One region of the Rhodobium gokarnense genome, then DNA from elsewhere that is predicted to be linked to it. Evidence: predicted binding sites of a transcription regulator. Region 1 holds the regulator's gene; the other holds the start of a gene.

Region 1 (4,473 bases):
GGTGTCGGTGACGACGCAGTCGACGCCGTCGGCGGCCGTGAAGGGATCGCTGAGGACGTCGATGGAGGCGCCGGCGGCGCGGGTCTTTTCCACCAGCGCCTGGTCGGGCGCCAGCTCTTCCGGCACCGCGATGCGCAGCTCGAAGGCGAAGCGCTCGGCCGCGTGGATCCAGGAATTCAGCACGTTGTTGGCATCGCCCGACCACAGCACCTTCTTGCCGGTGATCGGCCCCAGGTGCTCCTCGAAGGTCATGATGTCGGCCATGATCTGGCACGGATGGGAATTGCGGGTGAGGCCGTTGATGACCGGCACCGTGGCGTATTGGGCAAGCTCGGTCAGCGCCTCGGTCTCCAGCACGCGGATCATGATGGCGTCGACATAGCGCGACAGCACGCGGGCGGTGTCGGCGATGGTCTCGCCGCGGCCGAGCTGCATCTCCTTGCCGGTCAGCATGATGGTCTCGCCGCCGAGCTGGCGCATGGCGACGTCGAAGGACACCCTTGTGCGGGTGGACTCCCGTTCGAACACCATGGCGAGGAATTTTCCGGCCAGCGGGCGATCGCCGACGTCGCCGGCCTTCAGGCGGTCCTTCATCGACCGGCAGTCGTCCAGGATGCGGCGCAGCTCGCTCGCCGGAACGGCGTCGAGGTCGAGAAAATGCCGGGCGTCTCCGTTCATGCTCATTCCGCGGCCCCCCTGCGGTTCTCAGCGATCCGGGTCTCGATGTCATTGGCCGCGGCATCGAGCCGGGCGACGGCCGCGTCAATCTCTTCCTCGGTGACGATCATCGGCGGCAGCAGGCGCAGCACGTTGTCGCCGGCGCCGACGGTCAGAAGCTTCTGGTCGCGCGCGGCGGCAACGACATCGGCCGGGGCGACGCGGCACTTGATGCCGAGCATCAGGCCCTCGCCGCGGATGGTCTCAAAGACCTCCGGATGGCTGTCGACGAGACCGGCCAGTTTCTGTTTCAGGGTCAGGCCGAGGCGGCTGACGCGCTCGAAGAAGCCCGGTTCCAGGACAACGTCGAGGACGGCGTTGGCGACGGCCATGGCGAGCGGGTTGCCGCCATAGGTCGAGCCGTGGGTGCCGAGGGTCATGCCCTTGGCGGCCTCTTCCGTCGCCATGCAGGCGCCGACCGGAAAGCCGCCGCCGATGCCCTTGGCCGCGGCGAGGATGTCCGGGGTAATGCCGGCCCATTCATGGGCGAACAGGCGGCCGGTACGGCCGATGCCGCACTGGACCTCGTCGAGCAGCAAGAGGATGCCGGCCTCGTCGCAGATCTCGCGGATGCGCTTCAGGTCGCCGTGGGGCAGCGGGCGAATGCCGCCCTCGCCCTGGATCGGCTCGATGAGGACGCCGGCGGTTTCCGGGCCGATCGCGGCCTTCAACGCCTCGATGTCGCCGAACGGCACCTGGTCGAAGCCTTCCACGCGCGGGCCGAAGCCTTCCAGATATTTGGCCTGGCCGCCGGCGGCGATGGCGCCGAGGGTGCGGCCGTGGAAGGCGCCCTCGAAGGTGATCAGCCGGTAGCGCTCCGGATTGCCGGTGACGAAGTGGTAGCGGCGCGCGGTCTTGATCGCGCCCTCGATCGCCTCGCTGCCGGAATTGGTGAAGAAGACGCGGTCGGCGAAGCTGGCCGCGCACAGGCGCTCGGCCAGGCGCTCCTGGTCCGGGATGCGGAAGACGTTGGAGACGTGCCAGAGCTTTTCGGCCTGGCCGGTCAGGGTCGCCACCAGATGCGGATGGGCGTGGCCGAGGCCGTTGACGGCGATGCCGGCGGCAAAATCCAGATAGCGGGTGCCGTCGGAGGCCTCCAGCCAGACGCCCTCGCCTCTCTCGAATGTGAGATCGGCCCGCGCATAGGTGGGATAAAGCGACGTATTCGACATGGGTACCGTCCCCGGGTGCCGAAAACCCCGGCACCAACGTTTTAGGGCGCCGCGTTTCCGGTTGTCCGGTCGGCGCCCTTCGCGTTTCGGTAGGCGCGCGTATTGTCGCGGGCCGACCGGCTCCTAAAACAAACAGTGCCGCCCAAATCGGCGGCACGGATTCAGAGTCTCTTAGAGCCGAATTCCGGTGTTTTGTCAATTGTCCGGCGTGTATACGCAATCAGCCGGAGTTGCTGAGCCGGGTTCGAATGATGGGGAAAACTCCTCGAAGGTCGACGGCCATGGCGGCCGCAGACTTGCCAGAAATACACGCGATATAGTAGCTTTCGGTGAAATCGATACGATATCTCGTGCGGCGGACTTAAGTCTTTGGTTGTAGGGCGTTTCCCTTTCGCAGGCCTTGGGCCAGCGTGAGGCCGGGGAAGGAGTCCAACCGATCCGCCGCCGAAAATGAGAACAGGAGAAGGCGGATGTCCTGGACTGACGAACGGGTAGAACTGCTGAAGAAATTGTGGGCCGAGGGGCTGAGCGCCAGCCAGATCGCGTCCGAACTCGGCGGCATCACCCGCAATGCGGTGATCGGCAAGGTGCACCGGCTGGGGCTGTCCGGCCGCGGCAAGACCACCGCGCAGCAGCCGAAGGCGCGCAAGCCCCGCGCCACCAACACGGCACCGGCCCGGCCGCGCCCGACGCGCAGCGTCGGCAACACGGCGCTGAAGGCCGACTACGAGCCGGCGCCGAGCCCGGTGGTGGTCGCCCGGCCCGCGCCCGTGCACGAGCTTGAGATCCCGCCGGAGGAGCGTGCGACGATCCTCAGCCTCAACGAGCACCGCTGCAAGTGGCCGATCGGCGATCCGACCCGCGAGGATTTCTATTTCTGCGGCCGGCACAAGGAAGCCGGAAAGCCCTATTGCGACCATCACGCCGACATCGCCTACCAGCCGGTCGGCGACCGTCGCCGCGACAGGCGCTCCAACAAGGACTAGGCGCTCTCCGTCTTGCCGGCTTGAAAGCCGCAAAAAAACGCCGCCGGAGATTTCGGCGGCGTTTTTTGTGGTCGGGCTTTTGCCGGCGCTTTTGGTTTTTCAGCGGGCGGGCGCGAACTGGTCGTTGAAGGCGTAGCCGGCGCCGCGCACGGTGCGGATCGGATCGCGCACCTTGCCGCGATTGATCGCCTTGCGCAGGCGCCCGACATGGACGTCGACGGTGCGCTCGTCGACATAGACGTCGTGGCCCCAGACGCCGTCGAGGAGCTGCTCGCGGCTGAACACGCGCCCCGGCGACTGCATGAGGAATTCCAAGAGGCGGAACTCGGTCGGCCCGAGATGGATCTCGCGGCCGGAGCGGCGCACCCGGTGGGTTTCCCGGTCGAGCTCCAAATCGCCGGCCTGGAGCACCGTCGACATGATCTCCGGCTTCGTGCGGCGCAGGATCGCCCGCACCCGGGCCATCAGCTCCGGGATGGAGAACGGCTTGACGACGTAGTCGTCGGCACCGGTGGCAAGCCCGCGGATGCGCTCGGCCTCCTCGCCGCGCGCCGTCAGCATGATGATCGGCAGTTGCCGCGTGTTGTCCCGGTTGCGCAGGCGGCGGCACAGTTCGATGCCGGAAATGCCGGGCAGCATCCAGTCGAGCAGCAGCAGGTCGGGCTGGGCCTCGCGCAGGCGGATTTCCGCCTCGTCGCCGCGGGCGCAGGTCTCGACCGCATAGCCTTCCGATTCCAGATTGTACCGCAGCAGAAGGTTGAGCGCTTCCTCGTCTTCGACGATCAGAACCTTGGGCATGGCATGTCAGACGCGTTGCATTCGCTCAATCGTTGGCGGCCGGATCGAAGTCCAGCGAGGTCGTGCTGGTCAGGTCGTCCTTGACCCGCTCGTCGGAAAGCTGCTGGCCGGTGACGAGGTAGTGGATCGTCTCGGCGATGTTGGTGGCGTGGTCGCCGATGCGCTCGATGTTCTTGGCGCAGAACAGGAGGTGGGTGCACTGGGAGATGTTGCGCGGGTCCTCCATCATGTAGGTGAGGAGTTCGCGGAACAGCGAGGTGTAAAGCGCGTCGACCTCCTGGTCGCGGTCGCGGATCTGGGCCGAGGCGGCGATGTCGCGGGCGGCATAGGCGTCGAGCACGGCCTTGAGCTGGGTCATGGCGAGCTCGGCGATGTGCTCCACGCCGTGGGTCAGCGACTTGGAATTGAACTGGCCGTCGATGGCCAGCGCCCGCTTGGCGATGTTCTTGGCGAGGTCGCCGACGCGCTCCAGGTCGCCGGAGATGCGCAGCACGGCAACCGCCTGGCGCAGGTCCAGCGCCATCGGCTGGCGCCGTGCGAGCATGATGATCGCCTTTTCCTCCAGGTCCCGCTGCATCTGGTCGAGCCGGATGTCGGTGCGGATGACTTCCTGGGCGAGCTCGGCGTTGTTGCGTGCCAGCGCGGTCACGGCGTCGTCGACCAGGCGCTCGGCGAGGCCGCCCATCTCGGCGATGCCGGCGGCAAGCTCCTGGAGTTCCTCGTCGAACGATTTGACGATGTGTTCGGACATGAGAGTGCTTCCCCTTGGGCGTTGCCTAGCCGAACCGGCCGGTGATGTA
Region 2 (4,473 bases), on a different contig from region 1:
TCGGTCGCCAACTTGACGCGTGAGGACGCCGAGGAGTTCCTGGCGCTCGCCCCGAAGGCCGGGGTCAGGACGACGGTCGTCCCCTATCCGCTCGAGGAAGCGAATAGGGCGCTCGACGATTTGCGCGCCGGGCGCCTCAGCGGCGCCGCGGTGCTCATTCCGTGAGGCTGGCTGCTTCCGGGCGCGGGCCTATTTGCCTGCGCGCTTCGTTTCCGGATGGAGGCTCTTGCCGAGGATGTGCCGCGCCTCGCCGAGGGCGTGCGCACCCGATCCGACGATCAGCGGATCCGGGCCGCGAACGACCGAAGGATTCTTGTTCGGGTAGGGCAGCGACGACAGGAAGTGCTGCATGCAGTTGAGGCGGGCCCGCTTCTTGTCGTTCGACTTGACGATCACCCAGGGCGCATCGGCGGTGTCGGTATAGAAGAACATCGACTCCTTGGCCTCGGTGTAGTCGTCCCACTTGTCGAGCGAAGCGCGGTCCACGGGCGACAGCTTCCACTGCTTTAAGGGATCGGTCTCGCGCGCCTTGAAGCGCCGGCGCTGCTCTCCCTGTGAGACGGAAAACCAGTATTTGAAGAGCTGCACGCCGGAGCGCACCAGCATCTGTTCCAGGTCCGGGCAGGTCCGCATGAACTCCAGGTATTCGTTCGGCGAGCAGAACCCCATGACCCGTTCGACGCCGGCCCGGTTGTACCAGGAGCGGTCGAACAGCACGATCTCGCCGGCCGCCGGCAGGTGCTCGACATAGCGCTGGAAATACCACTGGGTCTTTTCCCGCTCGGTCGGTTTCGGCAGCGCGACGACGCGGGCGGCGCGCGGGTTCAAATGCTCCATGAACCTCTTGATGGTGCCGCCCTTGCCGGCCGCATCGCGGCCCTCGAACAGGATCACCACCTTCTGGCCGGTTTCCTCCACCCAGCGCTGGACCTTCAGGAGTTCCACCTGCAGCTCCGCCTTGTGTTCCTCGTAAGGCGCCCGGCGCAGCTTGCTCTTGTAGGGGTATTCGCCGGTCTCGAAGATGCGTTTGATCTCGAGCGGATCATGCCGCATCTCGGCGATGTGATGGGCCGGGTTCTCGAAAGCTGCGACCTTGGCCGCGCCCTTTTTCTTTCCAGCAGGTTTTTCCCGCGCGGTCGTGACCGGTTCGGTGTCCGGCAGGTCCGGAAGTGTGGTCACCACGTCATCTGCGATGGAAAAGCCCTGGCGGTCTTCGGAATCCTTCATGCCCGTCTCTCTTGTTTGCGCCCTGATTTTGTTTTGCCGGGTCATAATCCTCCATTTGAATTGAAATTGACCTAACCGAAAGGCTTCACGAAAAGTAAATGCTCGGAGCTGGCGGTCGCCAATAGTTCGAAAGGACTTATGCGGAGCGGGCAATCCTGGCATCGGGCCTGAAAAATATTTATCGGATACACGCGACCACCACGGCGGCGCATCGACGGCCACCTGATGCCGCAACGGTTACGGGACCCGCAGCGTTAATGAATCGTAATCGTTCTTTCACCAGACTGGCCCCATGCCGATCAGACACCCTTGGCGCCTATCTGCGGCGCTTCTCACCGCCCTTGCCCTGACCGCCTGCGCGGCGGGCATGATGGCCTTCGACGACAGCCGCGAGGAATGGCGCAGCCAGGCGGACCGGACCTGCCGCACCAGCGGCCGGGTCACGCCCTCGCCCTTCGTCACGCCGATGGAGCCGATCTTCGAAGAGGGCGAATGCGGCGCCGACGCGCCCTACAAGGTCACGGCCGCGGCCGACGGCTCCGTCGCTTTTTCCGTACCGGCGACCCTTGCCTGCCCGATGCTGCCGGCGCTCGACCGATGGCTGCAGACCGTCGTCCAGCCGGCGGCGGGCGAAAACCTCGACAGCAAGATCGTTTCCGTCGACGTCGCCGCCTCCTATGTCTGCCGCACCCGCAACAATAAGCCCGGGGCCAAGGTGTCGGAACACGCCTACGCCAACGCCATCGACATTTCCGCCTTCCGCACCGCCGACGGCCGCCGCGTCACCGTCGCCGACGGCTGGAAAGGTGCACCGCAAGAGGCCGCGTTCCTGAAAACCGTCCACGACAAGGCCTGCGGCCCCTTCAACACCGTGATCGGCCCCGACGGCGACCGGCACCACCAGGACCATTTCCACCTCGACCTCGCCCGTCGCGGCCGCAACGGCGACGGCAAGTTCTGCCAATGACCGGGCCGACGGCGGGTCGGTATGGCGGGTCTTTTCCGCCGCCCGGCCGGATGGGACCGAGCGGCGGTGCATTCAGAAACGTTTAACGCCGATGGACGTTTTCTGGACCTTTTCTTGCGAAATAATGATAAGTGACGCCGCTCCCCAATTGAGCCTCGGAGGTGATTCGCCATGACGGCCACGGCATCCGTCAGCAGCTCGTCGTCGGCCGGTATCAACGGCATCCTGTCGGGCATCAAATGGGGCGTGACGAGCCTCAGCTACAGCTTCCCGACGAGCCCGTCCTACTACGACTATTCCGGCGAAAAGAGTAACAATTTCGGCGTCTTCAACAGTGCGCAGAAGGCCGCTGTGAAGAATGCGCTGGCCGATTTCGCGGCCGCATCGAACCTGGCCTTTAACCAGGTCACCGAGACCGGCAGCACCGAGGCGACCCTGCGCTACGCCTTTTCCGATTCGCCGTCCGCCGCCTGGGCCTACTATCCGAGCACCGGAAGCTGGGGCGGCGATTCCTGGTACAACAAGTCGAACGGCTATTTTTCCGATTCCAGGATGGGCGGCTGGGCCTATTCGACCTACCTGCACGAGACCGGCCACGCCGTCGGCCTCAGCCATGGCCACGAGGGCGAGAGCGGCTTTCCCAAGATGCCGTCGAGCATCGATTCAACCGAATTCTCGGTGATGACCTACCGCGACTTCGTCGGCCAGAACCTCAACACCGATTTCGGCCCGGAAACCTGGGGCCACCCCCAGTCGCTGATGATGTACGACATCGCCGCCATCCAGCACATGTACGGCGCCAACTACGATTTCCGCAGCACCGACACCTTCTATCGCTGGGAGCCCGGCAGCGGCAGGACCTTCGTCAACGGCCAGAGCCAGGGAACGCCCGGCGCCAACCGCATCTTCCTGACGATCTGGGACGGCGGCGGCGAGGACACCTACTCCTTCACCAAATATTCCGACGACCTCAGGATCGACCTGCGGCCCGGCAAATGGACCACGACCAACAGCGAACAGACGGCGCTGATCGGCACCGAGGACGACGGCACCCAGCACTATGCCCGCGGCAACATCGCCAACGCCCTCCTCTACAAGGGCAACAAGGACTCGCTGATCGAGAACGCCTATGGCGGCAGCGGCGACGACGTCATCCAGGGCAATGCCGCCAAGAACGAGCTGAAGGGCAATGGCGGCGACGACCGGCTGTTCGGCTTCGGCGACAGCGACACGCTCGCCGGCGCCGGCGGCGACGATTTCCTGAAGGCGGGCGGCGGCGATGACCGGGTGTTCGGCGGCAAGCACGACGACACCCTGCTCGGCCAGGCCGGCAACGACCGGATGAGCGGCGGCGCCGGCGCCGACCGCCTGTTCGGGGCCGCCGGCAGCGACCACATGTCCGGCGGCAGCGGCCAGGATCTCCTCAACGCCAAGGCCGGCGCCGACACCCTGTTCGGCGGCAAGCACGACGATACTTTGTTCGGCGGATCGGGGAACGACTCGCTCAACGGCGGCAACGGCGTCGACCGCCTCGTCGGCGGCAGCGGCAACGATATCCTCGTCGGCGGAGCCGGAGCCGACGACTTCGTCTATGGCGGCAAGGCCGGCGCGGACGAAATCCGGGACTTCACCCCGAATGTCGACCACATCGACCTCAGCGCCTACAAGAGCCTCGACCACATCTCCGACCTGACCATCCGCAACGACCACGGCGATACGGTGATCGAATTCTTCAACACGACGATCGTGCTGGACGGCGTCGCAAAGAGCGCGCTCGACAACGACGATTTCATTTTCTGATCGGGTGGAGACGGCCGCAGCGCCGGTCCGGCGGGCGCCGGCACGCGGCGGCAAGCAGACAGGCGACCGCTGCCCGCGACATCTTTGCGTTGTAGCAAGGTTTTGCTGCAACAAACCTTAAACGAGCCCGCCTGCGGCGTTATGGTGGGTTTGCGACAGCGAATCGAGACGGCAGGGCTTCGGTAAGGCGAGCGAGTCCCTGGCACGAACAGAGAGCGGCGGTGCGGTGACGACGAAACGCCTCCTGCCCCGGAGATGATGCGGCATGACAGCAACGGCTTCCGTCAACAGCTCTTCCATGCAGGGCGTGAACGGCCTTCTTTCCGGCGTGAAATGGGGCGTCTACAATCTCACCTACAGCTTCCCGTCGAGCCCCGGCTATTACCATTATTCCTTCAACGGCGAAAAATATAATAATTTCAGCGCTTTCAACGCCACCCAGAAGGCCGCGGCGATCGATGCGCTGAAGCAGTACGATT

Evidence for each region. The regulator PhoB, encoded in region 1, activates phosphate uptake and scavenging genes when phosphate is short. The targets are predictions, from matches to a motif close to TGTCATNNANCTGTCAT.
Region 2: a site for PhoB is predicted at 1,491-1,507, ahead of ppk2 (polyphosphate kinase 2). Genes of this name have one in related genera too.

Annotation. Positions count from the first base shown of each region.
Region 1 is NZ_JAOQNS010000002.1:197,969-202,441, reverse strand. It holds gene argF (ornithine carbamoyltransferase) at 1-678, opposite strand, end outside; gene M2319_RS03690 (aspartate aminotransferase family protein) at 681-1,889, opposite strand; gene M2319_RS03685 (GcrA family cell cycle regulator) at 2,360-2,875, shown strand; gene phoB (phosphate regulon transcriptional regulator PhoB) at 2,975-3,673, opposite strand; gene phoU (phosphate signaling complex protein PhoU) at 3,699-4,424, opposite strand; gene pstB (phosphate ABC transporter ATP-binding protein PstB) at 4,450-4,473, opposite strand, start outside.
Region 2 is NZ_JAOQNS010000003.1:381,670-386,142, forward strand. It holds gene M2319_RS06985 (zinc-dependent alcohol dehydrogenase family protein) at 1-165, shown strand, start outside; gene ppk2 (polyphosphate kinase 2) at 190-1,227, opposite strand; gene M2319_RS06995 (extensin-like domain-containing protein) at 1,520-2,194, shown strand; gene M2319_RS07000 (M10 family metallopeptidase) at 2,366-3,994, shown strand; gene M2319_RS07005 (M10 family metallopeptidase) at 4,260-4,473, shown strand, end outside.